Regions from separate parts of the Rummeliibacillus sp. JY-2-4R genome, predicted to be linked through region 1. Evidence: riboswitches for the same ligand, from Rfam matches in the RefSeq annotation. Region 1 holds a riboswitch; each other region holds the start of a gene.

Region 1 (6,753 bases):
CACATAAGCCAGAAGCCTTTGCCAGCTTCGCAATTCTTACCGCTTCCTCAGCTGTTTTGGCACCAGCAGTATTTGGAAGAAGCGTATATTTAGATAAATCAAGCTGTTCAAGAAAATTAGGTTGTTCCTCAGAGAAAATATTCATTCTTCTCACAGCAAACGTTAATATTTCAGCTTGTGAAACCTCAACAGCCTTTTTTTGAATCTCAAATGACGGGTATTTCCCTGTCCCTAATAAAAGTCTTGAATGAAATGTACGATCAGCAATTTTTAACATGCTTTAACCCCCTCCTACAAAATGGATAATTTCGACAACGTCTCCGTCTGATAATTTCACGGTTTCATAGTTTTCTTTCATGATGATTTCCTTATTGACCTCTACAACTACAATGCGATCTTCTAAATGGTAATGAGAAAGTAGTTGTAGGATAGATTGGATTCCCTCTTGAAGGTCAATAAGTCTTCCATTTAATCTAATAGACATTTATATCACCTACTATATTGGTAGTGGTGAGCGGCGAGCGATTTTAAATGCCTCCACCCATTCTTTTTTGATGTCTCTTTTCAATATCAAATCACGAATCATTTGCCCTGTTGCAGGAGCCAGCAGGATACCATTTCGATAATGCCCTGTAGCAAACAATATTCTTTCTTCCTCAGGATGTTGTCCGATAAATGGCCTTTGGTCAAACGTTTGCGGACGCAATCCTGCCCAATTCGATGCAATTTTCATATCCGCTACAGCAGGAAGCATTCTCTTTGCTTTCGCAATTAATGATTCGATTCCAGCAAGGCTTACTCTTTCATTCCAATCTTTTTCAATCATCGTCGCTCCAACCACAAGCCTTCCGTTATTTCTAGGTACGATATAGTAGCCATCATGAAAAAGGGTATGATTTAACACTGAATTCTCATCGATGACAGAAAGACATTCCCCTTTTACCGGTGTGACTTGATGAGATAATCCAAGCTGCTCAAAGAATTTGGAGCTCCAAACGCCGCTTGCAACAACGACATACTTAGCTTCGATTTCACCAGCTGTTGTTTGGATTAAATAACTACCATCATTGTTTTTAATTTGAAGCACTGATGTAAATTCAAAAAGAGATGCACCTAACATCTGCGCACTTTTAGCAAAGGCATGACAAACACCAATTGGCAGCACGTTCACATCATCTTCAATATAAGCAGCACCTACTATATCCTGCGTAACCGCATGCTCCATTTCTAAGACATCCGCAGGTTCCAGCCACTTAGCAGTTGGTTGAGAAAGAATCTTATAGAGCTCATCTTTATCCGTATTTGTATAAGCAAGCTTTAAAATGCCACCCCTTCTGTACTGCAAGTCTATTCCGCTAGATTCATATAACTCCTCTTTCAGACCTGAATAAGCTTGCTGGCTGCTTCTTGCAAAAGGAAAAAAGACATCCATATCCCCTTCACACTCAGAATGTGCACCTAACATACCAGCTGCAGCACTTGTGGATTTAGAACCTATTTTGCCAGCTTCAAACAATGCCACATCCATCTTTTCTTTCGCTAAATAATAAGCAATGGAGGATCCGATAATCCCACCGCCTATAATGACCACTTCAAAGTTCTTTTTCATATACTATTGCCTCTTTATATTGGTTTGCAGATTCTAGCGGGTTCTCAGCAGAAAATATTCCTGACAACACTGCTACTCCATCTGCTCTTACTACTCGCAACTCATGTACGTTCTCACATGTAATGCCACCGATAGCAAAAACCGGTATGCTTAAGTTTCTTTTCATTTGAATGATGGGATCAATGCCGTTCGGAGCCCTGCCTTTTTTACTATTCGTTTCAAAGCAATGCCCATATACCACATAATCTGCTCCATCTAGTTCAGCTTTCTCAGCACCTTCAAACGAATGAACAGATTTTCCAACTCTTATATGCGGAAAGAATTGCTTGACCCTTCTCACAGGCAGCCCTTTTTCAGGCAAATGAACAGTTGGAATATTCATCAACAAAGCAATATCCAACCGATCATTGAGGATGATTTTTTCTTTTTCAACACCACCCTCTTCTAAATATTCAAGAAGTGTCATGATGTCTTGAGGTGATTTTGTTTTCTCACGAATTTGAATAAAATCAACCTTGTTTTTGATTTCAATAATCGTAGATGCAAGTGCACGAACGGAAGATACATTGTCCGTTACAGCCATTAACCTCATATTCTTCCCTCCTTCCACACATAAAAACTGTTCTATCACCTTCCTCCAAACTTCACTATGTATAAACAAGACCGGCGTCATTTTATTCAAATAAAAAACCACTCTCCTAGACAGGAAAGTGGTATGATTGTTTGAGATTTGTCCAAATAAAAATATTGCACAAACATTCGCTACTTCCCTACGCAGGTACGAACCAGGTCAGGTTATGAGGGTTTAAAAGTAACTACTTTATTCTCAGCCCTTATCAAGGGATCCCCTAGTGAAAATTTGAAATATTCAATTATTATCAACCAATGATAATATATTATAATATTGGAAATATTTCAAGTTAATTTTTTATCTTTAATTCAGTCAAAGATAATCTAGACTGACATTGTATTAACAACAAACTTCTCTAGTACAACTATAAAATACAAAAAATGTTTTTAAAGAAGAATTTCAGAAAGAAGCAAACATTTCAACGGAAAGGATTGATTCCCATCGAGCTACGACATTTGGAATATTTTTTAATGGTCAGTAAAGAACTGCATTTTACAAGAGCTGCTGAAAAGTTAGGGATTTCCCAACCCACTCTAAGCCAACAAATTAAAATGCTAGAACAAGGAGTTGGCTATGCGCTTTTTAACCGTGTTGGAAAGAAAATCGAACTTACGAAAGTGGGAGAAATTGTACAGCAAGAAGCATTGAATATACAAGATTCCTTACAAAGTATGTCCTCTCAAATTGAAGCACTTAGAAAAGTAGAAATTGGAGAAGTGAAAATTGCTGTTTTGCCAGGTGAAATGACAGATTTGGTTACTACTTTATGTATTCGATTTAACCAACTCCATCCGAACATCAAAGTGTCCATTCAAAGTACCGATCAAGTGGAAAAAGCTGTTCTAGAAGATGGCGCCGATTTTGGGATTGGGTTCTACTTCCATCAAGTGGATATGCTTCAGGTGACAAAGCTTTATGATGAAGAATTTTACTTGATCAGTAATCAAGAAAGTGGAGAGCAGAAGATTTCATTTACAGATGTTTTAGAAGGTCCACTTATTTTATTTCCAAATACTCATCAATGCAGAAGACTTCTTGATACAACGAGCTGTGAGGTTGGAAAACCAATAGACCCCCTAGTTGAAACATCAAGTGTTGAATCAATCTTGAAGCTTGTTCGTAATGGTGTTGGTCGTAGCGTTGTCTCACGTACATTGTTTGAATTTAATGATACTGCGGATTTATATTATCAACATATTGAAAAGCCGGCTTTGACGAGAGAAGTGAATCTTGTCATGAAGAAGAATTGTTTTATCAATTATGCAGCACGTAAATATGTGGAGTTATTAGTACGGGAAATTGAAAAGCTCCGTTTTCTAATTGAGAAGGAGGCCATTACATCTTTGCAAAGCACTATATTATAGTTTTTATCTATCGTTATCATAGGATTAATGAAATAGTTAAATCAGAAAACCCCCTTTATAATGAAAGTAGACTCATGAAAATGAGAAACACTACATTTGGCGAAGGGGGTTTAAATTGTGTTTCAAGAAGTAGCAGGTATTCAAATTCCAGATACACGATTAGCGACTGATGCAGCAGATATCTTACGAGAGTACGGGGATGACTTGTTGTGGAACCATTCAAACCGCGTCTTTTTATTTGGTGCAGTCATGGGGAAAGAGGACAAGCGTAATTATGATTTAGAATTGTTATATGTTGCTGCATTGTTCCATGATTTAGGCTTAACAAAGAAATACAGCAGTCCTGATTTACGCTTTGAAGTAGACGGTGCAAACGCTGCGAGAAGCTTTTTACAGCATTATGAAATTCCTGACGAGTCGATTCGTCGTGTGTGGGATGCCATCGCATTACATACGACAATTGGAATCGCGGAGCATAAAGAATCTGAAGTCGCCCTACTTTATTCGGGAGTTGGCTTAGATGTCATGGGAGATGGCTTTGAACAGTTCCCTATTGGACTAAGAGAGGAAATTGTAAAAGCTTTCCCTCGCAATAATTTCAAGCAAGAAATTATTCCAGCGTTTTATGAAGGTTTTAAACATAAGCCAGAAACAACTTTTGGCAATATTAAATTGGATGTCGTTAAGTATTTTGTACCGGATTACAAACCGAAAAACTTCTGTGACTGTATTTTACATTCACCATGGGAGTAATTACCATAAATTAAATCGTATTTTAGGAGGTTTTATAAATGAACCCGATTGTTGAAAGGCGTTTAGGTTTAAAAGAGCTTGCTGACAAGATTGTTTCCGCAAATGTTGCTGCAGCGTTGATCTCAGACGGCGATGTAGTCGGAATGAGCGGATTTACACGTGCAGGTGACGCAAAAGTTGTCCCAATGGCACTTGTAGAACGTGCGAAAAATGAAAAGTTTCAAATTGATGTGTATACAGGGGCATCATTAGGTCCTGAAGTAGACAAATACTTAGCGGAAGCAGGCGTGATTCGCAAACGCGGACCATACCAAAGTGACGCGATGATCCGTAACTTGATTAATACGGGTAAGGTGACTTATGTTGATGCACACGTTTCACATAACGCAGAGTTCGTTCGTCAAGGCATTATTGGCCCAATCCATTATGCGATTATCGAAGCTTGTGCAATTACAGAAGATGGCTACCTCATTCCAACGAATTCTGTTGGAAACTCACCTATTTTCGCACAACACGCTGATAACATTATTATTGAATTAAATATAGCTAGTCCAGAATCATTAATTGGTATTCATGATGTTTATATACCAGCGGAACAAGGTAAACGCGAACCAATACCTATGACAAATGCATCCAATCGCATTGGAGAAACAGGGATTAAAATTGACCCTGCTAAAGTAAAAGCAATTGTTCTATCTGAAGAACACGATGCTTATTCCTTAATCGTTCCTCCAGATGAAGAGACAGATACAATGGCAAAACATTTACTAAACTTCTTACGTGATGAAATCAAAGTTGGTCGTCTAACAAACAAATTGGCACCAATCCAATCAGGCGTAGGCTCTGTATCAAATGCTGTTTTACATGGCTTCTTAGCTTCAGAATTTGAAGACTTACAAATATACTCGGAAGTATTGCAAGATGCCGTATTTGATCTGATCGATGCTGGTAAAGTTTCTTTCGCCTCAGGCACGTCCATTACGTTAGCTGAAGAAACGAATAAACGTGTCTTTGAAAACATGGAGAAATACGCAGATAAACTTTGCTTACGTCCACAAGAAATCACGAATCATCCAGAAGTAATCCGTCGTTTAGGCTTAATCTCTATTAATACTGCACTTGAGCTCGATATCTACGGCAACGTCAACTCAACGCATGTATCCGGTACGAAAATGATGAACGGAATCGGTGGATCTGGTGACTTCGCTCGTAATGCTCGGCTTGGTATTTTCGTCACAAAATCATACGCAAAAGGTGGAGCAATTTCCTCCATCGTCCCAATGGTTTCTCATGTAGATCACACAGAACACGATGTAGACGTCATCGTAACAGAACAAGGCGTTGCTGACTTGCGCGGTCTTGCACCAAAAGAACGCGTACCACTCATCATCGAAAACTGTGTTCATCCAGAGTACAAGGAACAATTATGGGCTTACTATAACGAAGCACTTGAATTAACAGGTGGTAGCCATACACCGCATAACTTGCGAAAAGCTTTTTCTATGCATATTAATTTTGCGGAAAATGGAACAATGAAAAATAAATAATCAGAGTTTAATGACCATAAGAAATGGCAGACCTGACTATTGATAAATAAATAAATAAACAGGGGCATAATACTACTTATTCATTGCCCCTGTTTGTTAAAGTTATTAATAGTTAAGAAGATATTGTCCTACTACTAATAGGTTTATCTTGTTTCATTTTTTGCAGCTTGAGTTGCTCAGGAATTAGGTATGAAATGATGCCCGCGCTTATTAATGTGAATGCCGCTAATCCGAATGAAAAAACATGGGTGCCAAAGACTTCATAGCCCCACCCTCCAAGGAATGAAGAGATTGCCCCTCCAATTTGATGACCAAGGTAAGACCATCCATAAAGTACACCTAGAAGTCTTACACCAAAAAGCTCTCCTAAAATAGCTGAAGACATCGCAATACTTCCAGACCACACTAATCCCCCTAGTGCTGCAACTAAATAAAGTTGCCATGTGTTGTGTGAAAATACCAACCCTAAAAAACCCAACCCTCTTACAAAATAAATAATAAATAGTAGTTTACGTTTGGCAAAACGATCAGCGATTGAAGCTAATACAAGTGTGCTAAATATGGCAACAAGACCAATAAGCCCAACTCCAAATGAAGCTGTAGTTGCTTCAAAATGATGATCGATTAACATCGGGACTGCATGAGAACCTAGCAAGTTCATACTAAATCCACATGCAAATAACCCCACGACAATTTGCCAATACGCTTTTGTGCGAATAGCCTCTCTCAAAGTAAGCTTTTGAATTATTTCTTGAGTAGAGGTTATGGTACTTGAAAAATCTCCTTTTAAATCAGCTCCTTCTGGAACATCTTCTTTAAAGATGAAAATAGCAGCAGGAACAATTAACA
Region 2 (6,753 bases), 290 kb from region 1:
TGCCTGTTGTGTTATTGATAAACGTTAATAAAGTCGTTCTAGCATATGTTTTCGGTGGAATTTTCATTGTAAATAAAATAGTTCTTCTCTATTATGGTTCATAAAATTATTGCCTTATATAAACAAAACAATAGATCAATACCACTTTCGGAGTTCTTACTCATAGAAAGTGGTATTGGTATTTATATAATTTAATTATTCAAAAAGGCTTGTATCGTTTTATTCCGATTTGTACTATGGCAGATAGCTGAAATTACAGCTACTCCATCAGCTCCAGCTTGTCGTACTTCTGGCACTGTTTGTTCTGTAATTCCACCGATTGCAACAATCGGAAATTCTGGATACATTACTCTTGCCTCGTGCAAAAAAGTTACGCCTGCAGGTTTCTTTGCATCAGTTTTAGATTTGGTTTCATAAATCGGGCCAATCCCAACATAATCTGCAAATCCTAAAACAGCTTGTTCTAATTCATCTTTTGTATGAACTGAAACGCCTACAATTTTGCCTTCAAATTTTGTACGTATCTTTTTGAGAGCAATATCGTCCTGTCCCACATGTACCCCGTCAGCGTTGATCTTCAAAGCAAGTTCTACATCATCATTTACAATAAAAGGAACACGATAGTGCTTACATAACATTTGGCAGGCTAATGCAAACTGCTCAAGTTCTTGCCCTTTTAATGCACCATCACCTTTTTCACGTAATTGGAAAAAGGTGATTCCTGCTTTAAGCGCTTCTTCTAACACATCGAGCGGACGATCAACGCAATTCTGCGTCCCCATTATAAAGTAAACCGATAAATCATTTCGATTCAACAACTATCACCTCACAAATTCCGTTTCCATTTTGATAGGCAAAGTGATTTGTTGGACCATGGCCATGACCAATGTTTAAAGGATTTTGAATAGCTAATTGCACAAACTTCTTTGCTTCAATAATTGCTTCACGGATAGTATAACCTCGTCCCAAAAATGCAGTAACAGCAGACGAAAATGTGCAGCCAGTTCCATGTGTATGTTTTGTATCAATGCGCTTTGTTGTCATGGAGAATGAAGTGCCATCTTGGAAGTAAACCGTATCAATTGCATCGATTCCTTCTAAATGTCCACCTTTCATCACAACACAAGCTACGCCCATATCAAGAATTACTTTAGCAGCGCGTTCTATATCGTCTGCTGATCTGATAGTAACTCCACTAATTTCCTCTGCCTCTGGAATATTTGGTGTAAGTACTGTGGCTAAAGGTAACAATGAAGATTTTAAAGCATTCACCGCTTCCGTTTGAAGAAGCGATGCACCACCTTTTGCAATCATGACTGGATCTATAACAAGCTGAATATCTTGATCCTTTAGGCTCTTTGCAACAGCTTCAATAATTTCTGAAGAAAAAAGCATCCCTGTTTTAACAGCTTTTACAGGTAAATCTTGTATTACCACTTCTATTTGCTGTTGAACAAATTCAGCAGATGTAGGGAAGATTCCTTCCACACCCAATGTATTTTGTGCTGTTAAGGCAGTGATTGCAGATGTACCAAAGACATCGAGCTCTTGAAATGTTTTTAAGTCCGCTTGAATTCCTGCGCCTCCACTACTATCTGATCCAGCTATAGTCATTACTATGTTCATCGTTGTTCACCTCTAGAAATATCATGTAATGCATTTAGAACTTCCACTTGGAAAGAGCCAAGTTGATTTGTTGTTGAGGCAAGCTCTGCAACAGTTTTATAGTCTTGCAAAACATCACGTAAAACAGTCAATGGATCACCCTCTACTGCTAATGCTCCACTACAAACAGCACTCAGCAAGCAGCCTGTTCCTGTTACTTGTGTCATTAACAAATTTCCTCCATCGACACTATACGTTTGCTCTCCATTCGTTAAAATATCTGAAGGACCCGTTACAATCACCATGCAATTAAACTTTTGCGCAACTTGTTTGGCTACCTTTTCAACATCGATTTCACCAATGCCGCTATCTACACCTTTCGCTTGCCATTTTACACCTGCAATACTTGCTAGTTCACCAGCATTACAACGGATTAAATTAAATTTCACTGTTTGCAGTAATTCCTGTACAGTTTGTTGCCTGTAAGTTGTAGCCCCTACGCCAACTGGATCAAGAACAACGGGTATTCTTTTCTCATTTGCTTTACGACCTGCAAGCAGCATCGCTTCCTTTGTACGTGAATTGATTGTTCCAATATTAAGTAATAATGCGGATGCGTTTGAAACCATTTCTTCTACTTCTGACGCTTCATCCGCCATTACAGGAGAAGCACCTATTGCAAGGAGGCCATTCGCTGTAAAATTTGCTACAACATAATTCGTAATACAATGAACAAGCGGGCTTGCCTTTCGAATTTTAGATATACTCATAATTTGCCACTTCACCTTTCCAATCTTCTAATGTCCAAGGCATCTCCCAAAACTTCCACTCATAATAGCAACTCTTTTTGAAGTGTGCTTTAAATAGCTGAACTTTTTCGGGTTGTTCTTCCGCAAAACGATTCATCATGGATTTTTGTAATTCGATTTTTTCTTCATAATCCGGGTTGCTATACATGGCAATCCATTCTTCATAAAGCTTGATACCAGGTTTTAGATCTTTGTACTTTTCTCCAATCTCTTGGTACAACCAAGGACATGGGAACATGGCTGCAAAGGCTTCCGCAACATCACCATTATAAGCTGCATTGTACATATGGCTTACATAGTTGTATGCGGCTGGTGCTGGTTCAAATATTTCAAGTTCATGTTCAGTAACACCAAGCTCTTTAAATACTGTACGATGTAATTCAAGCTCAGCTTCATTGATATAACGCGCGTTTTCTAGAAAATATGTCGTGTCTTCATTTGTATTAGCCTTTGATGCCGCAATAGCAAGCACTTTCGTATAATGCTTTAAATAAAAGGCATCTTGCATCATATAAAACTTAAATTTTTCAATTGGCAATGTACCCTCAACCAATCCTTTGACAAACGGATGTTCAAAGCTTCCTTCGAAGTATAAATCTGTCTCTTTTCTTACTTCCTCACAAAATGTCATTCTAAGTCCTCCTCGTGAATTACCGTAGAATGCAAAAAGTCTCTATGTATCGACATAGAGACTTTAAAGTTAGTCATTGCTCCCTACGTCAGTATTAACTGTCAGGTTCTAAGGGTCAGGTTTTACCTTCTCAACACAAAAGTGTCCCCCCGCATAAATATTTGGTTGGGTACAAAAAAGCTCGCTAAACTAAGCGAGCTACTGTACAAAAGTTACTATTTATGTACTTTGCTCCCTACGCCAGTGTTAACTGCCAGGTTCTAAGGGTCAGGTTTTACCTTCTCAACGCGATTCACGTTCCCCTGCAAATATTTAAGTTGGCTTTATCGTAGCATTTATCATGCAGCTACTCAAGGATAAATTTACCTTTTATCCCGCAGTAACGGGCAGTAAGATTCCCACCTTAAGGTTTAGAAATTTCAAAGAAGTGCAAGGTTGTGAAAAAACTGCCCGTAAAAGCCTGATTGGTAAGATACAGTGAAACTTACCGATGCGTTAGCAGAGGTCTAGTTGAACCAATCGGGTTCGTACTGTCGATTGATTGCAAGCGTACGCTTGTGATCTTAGCGACAGTAGAACGGGACTAACAATCAGTGGGAGTGAACCCCAATGATTGAAGTTTCATTTTCACTTTATTCTTCACCAATACCAGAGGTGTTCATCAAGACAATTCTCCATCCATCTGGGTCTTCAATTGTAACGCCGGATTCTTCCCAATAACCGTTCTCTGGTTTAACAGGACCATACCCCATATTTTTTAACCTATATGTGATTTGTTCAATTGTTTTATGGTCAGGAATATAGAAGACTAGCAGATTATCCTTTGTAGGAGCTGGACAGGGACTACCATCTCTATGTTGAGTGAATTCTAAATGATAGTCAAAGCCAGGAAGTCCAATCATTACCCCTGTATATCCCCTGTGCCCCTCAAATGAGCCGATATTTTTCAACCCTATTCCTTTGCAATAGAAATCCACTACTTTTTCAAGTTGATCGGTTGGGCGTGCAATTCTAATTTGTGCTACTTTCATTCCATTTGGCCAATTACTATCCATCCCTTCATCCCCTTGTCTCTCATCTATATTTTTAAAAATTTACCAATTAACTACTAAGCATTATAACAAAGGATGAATAGAAGTACCTTCAGCAATTAGGCTGATTCGAATACAAATCTAATATTCCACTTTGGAATCAAAATCCCTTTTTCAATAATATCTCTACAATCAAATTCTCTGTTATCCTCGTGTAAAGGAGCTGATTAAATGAGTAAATGGAATGCAGTTTTATATGATCAAAAACACGAGTTTGTTTCGAAATTTGGTGGCGGTTTAGTTGAAGTACTTGCACCCAAAAAGGAGAAACTATTTTAGATTTAGGCTGCGGGTAGATTGTGTAATAAAGCGTTTTTCTGCTGTTTCCCCAAAATTCTCTGTTTTAGCTGCCATTATAAAAGTTCTTAACCATTCAGTTTCCATAGACCCTCCTAGTATTTAAATACATTTATAGTAGAAAACCGTAGTATCTAAATTGCCATTAGCAGATTTTGCATACAAAGGAATTCTCCCTGCTTCCATAAAGCCTAAAGATTGATATAACTTATTTGAAGGATCTCCTTCTCTAGTATCGAGTAAGATAAGTGATCTATTTTCTAATTTTGCTTGTTTTTCTGCAATTTGCATAAGTTGACGCCCAATCCCTGATCTTCTGAACTGAGGATGGGTCATTAATTTTCCAATCTCTGCTCTGTGGGTGCCATTTTGTCTTGATTCTAAGAATAATTGAATGCTCCCTACAATTTGACCGTCCATTCGTGCAACAAATAATTTAACAGTCGAATTTAATACATTTTTCCAATAATAAACTGCATCTTCAAGTTTTAAAGGTGGTAAAAAACCGATTGATGCCCCTTCATCCACAACTTCCTTTAAAAGGCTTGAAAGTTCAATTATCTCTTTATCCATAAATTTCAATTCTTCTATTTCCACATAATTTTTCAAATGTGATCCTCCTTAAATTTTTATCATTTTATTTTACATACTATTCGGATAATTAGCATTAGAGAATGTTAAAGTTTATCATATAAAAAAGATGGCATTTCTACATTAGTAGAACACCATCTCTTCATAAAACTTATTTACTTTTAAAGATACATTCTCATCCATTCCATATAGTTACCAACTACGGATTCTAAGAATTTCACTGTACCTTCATCTGTTAAGTTTCCTTCAGCGTCAAATTTAGTATGAGCTGCTCCAACATATACTTCGTTTCCTTGTAGAACAGGTGAGCCAAGACCTTGTGCAAATAAAATATCGCGTAAATGCATTTGTGCTTTTACTGTTCCAAGAATGCCCATTGACGCACCCATAATCCAAGATGGTTTACCAATCATCACTTTATCTACACGTGATAACCAGTCAATTGCATTACCAAGGACGCCTGGGATAGATGAATTATATTCTGGTGTTACCCAAAGAACAGAATCAGCAGCTTTTACTTTTGCTTTAAAATCAAGTACAACTTGAGGTGCTTCATTTTCGATATCTTGGTTATACATTGGAAGTTCATTTAAACTTAAAATTTCTAAGTCAAATTTGTCTGCAAAATGTTTTTGAACAAACTTAGCTAACATCATATTATAAGACTCTTTGCGAATACTACCAACAATTGCAACTACTTTCATGGTATTGCCTCCTATACAAACTATTTCTATACAAGAATATTCGTAATTCGAGATAATTTCAACTAATTTGCATAATAAGGATGTACAATATGTAAACAGATAAGGATGAAATTCCCACCCTTATCTATTTTTACTTTCTTTAGTAATATGGTGATTTATATCCCCTTCATCTCCCATTAGCTCAGATATAGTGACAAATTTATACCCTTCTTCCTCTAGCTTAGGTAATATTTGTTCTAGCGCTTTAATGGTTTGTGAGCGATTACCGCCCCCATCATGAAAAAGAACTACATCTCCTGGTGATGCCCCGTCTAATACTTTTTTCGCAATCCTGTTAACTCCTGGGTTTTTCCAATCTTGTGTATCTAGATGCCACGACCATATAACGACTTTAAAACCATTTTTCTGCGCCGTGTTAATCATTTCATCTGTATAAATTCCACCAACAGGACGGAAAAGTGTCGGTGAAAATCCCGTAATGCCACTAATAATACTATTCGTTTTTTCAAGTTCTTCATCTAGTTTTGGTGATCTTGCCTTAAACATATGGGAATAAGTATGGTTTGCTAATTCGTGTCCCTCTTTATATTGACGTTTAATAATTTCAGGGTATTTTTCTGCGCTTTTACCTAATACAAAAAAGGTGGCTTTTGCATGGTATTTAGAAAGTAACTCTAAAATTTCGGGAGTGTATCTTGGATCTGGGCCATCGTCAAATGTTAAAGCAATTACTTTCTCTTCTGTTTGAATATCCCACAACACTTGACCCGTTTGCTCATAATATCTTCTACCCTTATCCGCTGCATAACTAAACCTTGCGCAAAATATGGAGATGACCAAAACGCTAACAGTCAAAATTATTATATTGTTTCGTTTCAAAATATCACCCCCATTTAATTTTTTTCAAAAGAACACTGTGACTTTAATATTTGCCGAACTAAACAAATTATGCCCTTAAAAGTATTTACATTTAATGCATTGGAAGTTTATTCAAAATGTAATTCTTACGTTTATTTATGAAGAAA
Region 3 (6,753 bases), 960 kb from region 1:
AACGGTGTTGCGAAATCGCTATTCCCGTATGAAAAAGAGCAGATTGTATCATTTGAAACAATAAGACGGACCTATATCAATTGTGAATTTAAAATAGAGAGTATGGATAACAGTAATAATTTTAGAAAAGTTACCATTACAAATGAGTTGAATATTCCAAAGGTAGAAAGTGTAATGGAATTCGGTGAAATTTCAACTTTAAACTCAAGTTATAAAGAACAGTTATATCTAGCTGAAGCTGCAGCAAATTCAGATGCTAATGTACTAATTTTAGGTGAAACAGGTACAGGAAAAGACATCCTTGCTAATGAAATTCATAAAAAAAGCAAAAGAAATAAAGGACCACTAATTACAATTAATGCAGCTTCCATACCAAGAGAATTAATTGCAAGTGAATTATTTGGATATGTGGACGGTGCTTTTACAGGAGCATCTAAAAAAGGAAAGATAGGAAAGTTTGAGGCAGCAAATGGGGGAACACTGTTTTTAGATGAAGTTGGGGATATGCCATTAGATTTGCAAGTTTCGTTGTTACGTGTCCTTGAAAACAGGACTGTTACATCCTTAGGGGACAGCAAGGAACGAAAAATAGACGTTCGTATTATTGCAGCTACAAATAAAAATTTGAAGGAAGAGATAGCGTATCAAGGAACATTTAGAGCCGATTTATTTTATCGGTTAAATGTAATTTCAATACAGATGCCGGCACTACGAAACAGGAAAGAGGATATAGCTTTATTAATTAGGGAGTTCATCTCTGGGCTTAGTCATTACTACAGTAGCCAACCGAATGATATTACTGCAGAAGCTTTATCGCATTTAACGGCTTATTCTTGGCCAGGAAATATACGTGAACTTAGAAATGTTATTGAACGTTCCTATTTATTAGCAAAGGATCGCTCAGAATCGGTTATAGATTCGCATCATTTACCACCTGAGTGTAAATCATATGAATTCTCTGTTCAAAATCCTAAATTTAACCTAGAAAGAATAGAGCGTGAAACGATTCAAAAAGCTTTGAATGCATCTAGTACGTTAACCCAAGCTGCAAAGTTATTAGGTATTTCTCGAAGTACTTTATATAGAAAAATAGCATTACATCAATTAGAGATAAATCTTTAATAGTGTAACTTTGTAAGAGGCATAGTAGGAAATCAATCGACTCGTAATATTACATAAATGGTGAAGCAGGTTCTTTATTATGCTGTTCGAGAGGAGATAAGTGCGTATGAATTATCATTTAACTCAGAATTTAGCATTAACACAAAAATTATCGTTAACACCAACAATAAAGCAATCACTGGCTATTTTAGGTATGAACTCTCAGGAAGTTCTACAATTGGTAGAGGAGATGCTAGAGGAAAATCCATTTCTATCACATGAAAATAAATTATTATATCGTTTAATGAAAGAAGATAAAACTATCACTCGTAAATTTTGGGGAAGTTCATCAAAAGATACTTTTTATACAATTGCTACCTCTAGCGGTGGCATGGAGGAGTATTTACGCGACCAACTTTTATTAGAAAAAGAATGTAAAGGGAAGAAACGTCAAGGCTTGCTTTATTTAATACAAAACTTGACTGATCGTGGCTACTTAAAATGTTCTTTAGAGGAAATGCAGGCGAGATTTGAATTGACATCTGATGAGGCTACGAGTGTGTTAAAGGTACTACAAAGCTTTGAACCGGCTGGCATCGGTGCACGGTCCGTATCTGAATGTCTGCAATTACAATTACGCTCTTATTCCTGTATTCCACCTTACACCGAGTCAATTGTTATTCACCATTTAGAGCAAGTAGCAGCAGGAGACTTGAAAGCACTTTGTACAATTTATAATTGTAGTACAGATGAAATTCGTGATGCAATTGACTTTATTAAATCGTTAAACCCATATCCAGTAGATAATTTTTCTAATGAAGAAAGTCATTATATTGTGCCGGATTTAACTGCTCGTTTTTACAATGGAGAAGTTATATTAACCGTCAATGATTCTATTACTTCCGGTTTAATTATTGATGAAATGATGGAAGAGAATTATTTAGATGATGAATCCAAAATGAAGAGAAACGAGGCACTCTTGTTAAAGACCGGTATAGACAAGCGTTCGGCTACTCTATATCGAGTAAGTTTAGCAATTTTAGAAGCACAGCCTACATTTTTAGAACACGGTATCAAAGCACTGGGTTCGTTGAAGTTGGCCGATATTTCAAAAGTTGTAGGACTTCATGAATCTACTGTTTATCGAACGATACGTGGTAAATATATTGATACTCCTCATGGTTTATTCCAAATGAAAGATTTATTTATGAGAGGTTTAAAAAATTCTACAGGATTCGACCAAAGTATTCAATTGATAAAGAATCGTATTAAAGAACTTATTGCGATGGAGGATAGAACTCATCCTTACTCTGATCAAACTCTTTCAAATATCCTTAGACAGGAAAATATAGAGATAGCTCGCCGTACGGTTGCCAAATACCGTCAAAAAATGGGAATAAAAACAGCTAAAGAACGTTTTTTAACTTAAGGGATATCCATTTACTTTATTCAATTTGCTACTCGTTGGTATAGTTACTTATATTTCTTATCGGTGCTCTGATTATAATCACTTTAAGTATCGGTAATAATCCATCTACAATGCTAATAAGTAATGGAGCACTATCAAAAACACGCTTCAATTGACTAAAAGATTTCTATGAAGTTAATTATCTCGGTCCGAATAGACTGCAACGGATATTAAAGGTTCTAAAGGTAATAGTGGGCGAATGATCAACCCTTTCAAAGCAGCCATTAATTTATTTACTAAAGCATCTTTTTCTTATTAAAATCTATTGTTTAATAGTTATGGAGAAAATCAGCTTACACATGGAAGTAGACAATTACAACATGTATATCTAAGTTATTTGAAACAAATAGTATAACTATTAAAGTCAAAAGGAGGTGGCTACAATGGACGCACAACGAGCACAAGAAATTTCTTCTTCGCCAATTATGGCGAATGTAACCTTTAATGGAGAGGGTATTTACATTGAGCATGTGGATCGACATAATGGAACAGCTACAATCCATTTCCTAGATGATCCAAATAATAAAAAAAGCGTATCTGTAACAAGCTTAAGTGAACAATAATTTATCCGTAATTCCCACAATAAACCTCCACCTTCTGAGTGGAGGTTTTACGTTTGATTAACTTTAGTTGGATTCTCCTTCTTCTTTACAATAAAATGACGCTTTCTTTATCTTAAGAAAGGCGACAAAATTTGAAGAAGTTACTCTAATGTTTATCTTTCCCCAGCCTCATCCACTTCGCTTATTTTCAAATTTATCTTTTAATTCAATAAAGTATAATGTATAATAAAACCAAAATTGAATAGAAATAACTAGGGGAGTCCAATAAGTTGGGCTGAGAAAGAAACACGTTGAAGTTTCTTGACTCTTGGGACCTGATCTGGTTCATACCAGCGTGGGGAAGTTAGAAGCATCATTTTAGTTATACTACTTCTGTATACATATTAGCCGGGTCCAGCCATTTATTGGACACCGGCTTTTTTATATACTTCATAAGCTTGTATAAGCTCTCCACTTGTTTTGTTCTATATCTCGTCCTTCTATTCGAAAAAGGAGAGATTAACTATGTCAATGTCAACTTCTTCATCTAGCAAACAAAGTATTTCCATCATGTCTAATTTTCCAGGGAGCAAAAAAGTATATGTAACAGGCTCTAGACCTGACATTAAAGTTCCAATGCGTGAAATTGAGTTAAGCCCGACAACCGGAGCGTTTGGAGAAGAGGAAAATTCTCCAGTACGTGTGTATGATACTAGCGGACCTTATACAGACCCTGATTATTCTGTCGACATTACTAAAGGTCTTCCTGCCATTCGAAGTTCATGGATTCAAGAACGAGGAGATGTTGAGGAATATGATGGTCGTGTAATCAAGCCAGAAGATAATGGTTATAAAGATGAAAACGATCCTCGCACGACTCATAACGTATTTCCAGGATTAAAGCGGAAACCGTTACGTGCTAAAAAAGGGAAAAATGTTACACAACTTCATTATGCAAGAAAAGGAATTATCACGCCTGAAATGGAATTTATCGCAATTAGGGAAAATATGAAACCTGAATTCGTAAGGGATGAAGTTGCAAAAGGTCGAGCAATTATTCCTTCTAATATCAACCACCCAGAATCGGAACCAATGATAATAGGTCGAAACTTTCATGTGAAAATTAATGCGAATATTGGCAATTCTGCTGTTTCATCTTCTATCGAAGAAGAGGTTGAAAAAATGACCTGGGCAACACGCTGGGGGGCTGATAATATTATGGATTTATCAACCGGCAAAAACATCCACACTACACGGGAGTGGATTATCCGTAATTCATCGGTTCCTGTTGGCACTGTCCCAATTTATCAGGCACTCGAAAAAGTAAATGGTGTTGCTGAAGATCTTACCTGGGAGGTTTACCGTGATACCTTAATTGAACAAGCAGAGCAAGGTGTTGATTACTTCACCATTCATGCTGGTGTTCTTTTGCGATATGTCCCGCTAACAGCTAAACGTGTAACAGGTATTGTATCTCGCGGTGGGTCTATCATGGCACAATGGTGTCTATACCATCACAAAGAAAGTTTTTTATACACACACTTTGAAGAAATCTGTGAAATCATGAAATCCTATGATGTTGCATTCTCTTTAGGGGATGGTTTACGTCCTGGGTCTATTGCAGATGCGAATGATGAAGCACAGTTTGCAGAATTAGAGACTCTTGGAGAGCTAACAAAAATTGCTTGGAAGCATGATGTACAGGTGATGATTGAAGGGCCCGGGCACGTGCCGATGCACCTTATTAAAGAAAATATGGATAAACAATTGGAAGTGTGTCAGGAAGCACCATTCTACACACTTGGACCTCTTACGACGGATATCGCTCCTGGTTATGATCACATTACATCTGCGATTGGAGCTGCAATGATTGGTTGGTATGGAACAGCGATGCTTTGTTATGTAACGCCAAAAGAACATTTAGGTTTACCGAATAGAGATGATGTTCGTGTAGGGGTTGTCACATATAAAATTGCTGCACATGCTGCTGATTTGGCAAAAGGACATCCAGGAGCACAAAAAAGAGATGATGCCTTATCAAAAGCTCGTTTTGAATTCCGTTGGAGAGATCAGTTTAATTTATCTTTAGACCCTGAACGTGCAATCGAATATCATGATGAAACATTACCTGCTGAAGGTGCAAAAACAGCACATTTCTGTTCTATGTGTGGACCTAAATTTTGCAGTATGAGAATCTCTCAAGATATTCGTAATTTTGCAAAGGAAAAAGAACTAGATACGAAGGAAGCTATTGAATTAGGTATGAAGGAAAAAGCTGAACAATTTAAGCAATCTGGTGGTAAGATATATCAATAATTTTCATATGAAATAAAGCAAAGAAATGCCACAAACAACCTTGCCCTAATTACTTAGTTGAGGCAAGGTTGTTTAACTTTCTATTTTTAACTATTAGCTGTGAGGATTTCAGACACTTAATATCGTGTATACTAGCTTATCTCATGTAAATAATCGCCCAGAAACCGTGAAATCTCAGCTCTCAAACATGAATAAAACCCCACCTCAAAAAATCTCCTCAATTTCAAACTACCATTCTATTGACTCTCCCTCCATCTAACACTACAATGGGTAATGTAACGAAGTGAGGTGTCCAAATCATGAATATTCGTAAGTTCAAAATGCATGAAAGTGGATTGAATCGATTTTTTGGTCCACTGGAAGCGAAGATTATGGACGTTTTGTGGAGCAACTGTGAGATGACCATCAAGGATGTCCAACACGCGCTTGAGAAAGAAAAGGCAACGAACTTCAACACGGTGATGACAGTCATGAATCGACTAGTGGAGAAGGGGATTCTTCAAAAAAGAACAGAAGGAAGATCCTCGATGTACAAGCCTGTTCAGACGAGATGCGAGTTTTTGGATACGCAGTCCAAGGAAATGACTAACGAGCTCATGGACGAGTTCGGCAATGTCGTGGTAAGTCATATGCTTGATGCATTGGAAGATGTGGATGATGAGCTTGTTGCGAAACTTGAGATGAAGATTAAAGAATTGAAAAAGGATCGCTAGCCTATGGAAAAACGACAATCTACTTTTATGTTATTCGTGTCGCTTTTAATTTCGGGAACTATTTTTGTTCAAATGGCTTTATACGTAGCAGCTTATTTTGCTGGTTGGCAGATGAAATTCAACCTTGTTGAAGTATGCCACAGCACGCTAAAAGCAATAGGCATGTCATCGCTTGAATATGCACTCGATGCACTCGTTGTCTATACGCTACTCTTTACATTTTGGAAATTCACGTCGCAACTGTTTCACGCGATGAAAATGAAAAGGAAATTCCAGCAATATCAAGATACTTCGCAATCGCTTAAACTAAACGAGCATTACAGTACCAAAAACATCATGGTCATTTCATATCCAGTGCCGCTCGCAATTACGATGGGATTCATTTCACCGAAAGTGATTATCTCAACAGGATTGATGAATCTATTAAATCAAGACGAACTAGACGCTGTAATCTATCATGAAATGTATCACCAAAAGAACTATGACCCTTTGAAAATATTTTTGCTATCGCTGTGCGCATCGACTTTTGTCTACATACCGATTTTGAAATGGTTCAACCAAAAATATCGAATCATTCAAGAAATCATGGCAGACAATTTAGCGACTGAAAAAC

The links. Region 1 has a riboswitch for thiamine pyrophosphate ahead of ACWV26_RS17430 (thiamine phosphate synthase). Riboswitches for the same ligand answer to the same signal wherever they lie in the genome.
Region 2: it holds a riboswitch for thiamine pyrophosphate, as region 1 does, so the genes downstream of both, tenA (thiaminase II) here and ACWV26_RS17430 (thiamine phosphate synthase) in region 1, are expected to answer to the same signal.
Region 3: it holds a riboswitch for thiamine pyrophosphate, as region 1 does, so the genes downstream of both, thiC (phosphomethylpyrimidine synthase ThiC) here and ACWV26_RS17430 (thiamine phosphate synthase) in region 1, are expected to answer to the same signal.

The regions. Positions count from the first base shown of each region.
Region 1 is NZ_CM132623.1:3,553,083-3,559,835, forward strand. It holds gene ACWV26_RS17415 (thiazole synthase) at 1-277, opposite strand, end outside; gene thiS (sulfur carrier protein ThiS) at 281-484, opposite strand; gene thiO (glycine oxidase ThiO) at 497-1,609, opposite strand; gene ACWV26_RS17430 (thiamine phosphate synthase) at 1,593-2,201, opposite strand; TPP riboswitch at 2,360-2,469, opposite strand; gene ACWV26_RS17435 (LysR family transcriptional regulator) at 2,621-3,604, shown strand; gene ACWV26_RS17440 (HD domain-containing protein) at 3,722-4,357, shown strand; gene ACWV26_RS17445 (succinate CoA transferase) at 4,396-5,904, shown strand; gene ACWV26_RS17450 (MFS transporter) at 6,017-6,753, opposite strand, start outside.
Region 2 is NZ_CM132623.1:3,839,516-3,846,268, forward strand. It holds gene ACWV26_RS18840 (YrdB family protein) at 1-104, shown strand, start outside; gene thiE (thiamine phosphate synthase) at 192-815, opposite strand; gene thiD (bifunctional hydroxymethylpyrimidine kinase/phosphomethylpyrimidine kinase) at 802-1,626, opposite strand; gene thiM (hydroxyethylthiazole kinase) at 1,623-2,375, opposite strand; gene tenA (thiaminase II) at 2,362-3,045, opposite strand; TPP riboswitch at 3,109-3,206, opposite strand; TPP riboswitch at 3,261-3,359, opposite strand; gene ACWV26_RS18865 (VOC family protein) at 3,678-4,100, opposite strand; gene ACWV26_RS18870 (GNAT family N-acetyltransferase) at 4,536-5,042, opposite strand; gene ACWV26_RS18875 (NADPH-dependent FMN reductase) at 5,186-5,728, opposite strand; gene ACWV26_RS18880 (polysaccharide deacetylase family protein) at 5,849-6,607, opposite strand.
Region 3 is NZ_CM132623.1:472,988-479,740, forward strand. It holds gene ACWV26_RS02295 (transporter substrate-binding protein) at 1-1,122, shown strand, start outside; gene rpoN (RNA polymerase factor sigma-54) at 1,229-2,530, shown strand; gene ACWV26_RS02305 (small acid-soluble spore protein H) at 2,953-3,132, shown strand; TPP riboswitch at 3,376-3,490, shown strand; gene thiC (phosphomethylpyrimidine synthase ThiC) at 3,643-5,427, shown strand; gene ACWV26_RS02315 (BlaI/MecI/CopY family transcriptional regulator) at 5,727-6,140, shown strand; gene ACWV26_RS02320 (M56 family metallopeptidase) at 6,144-6,753, shown strand, end outside.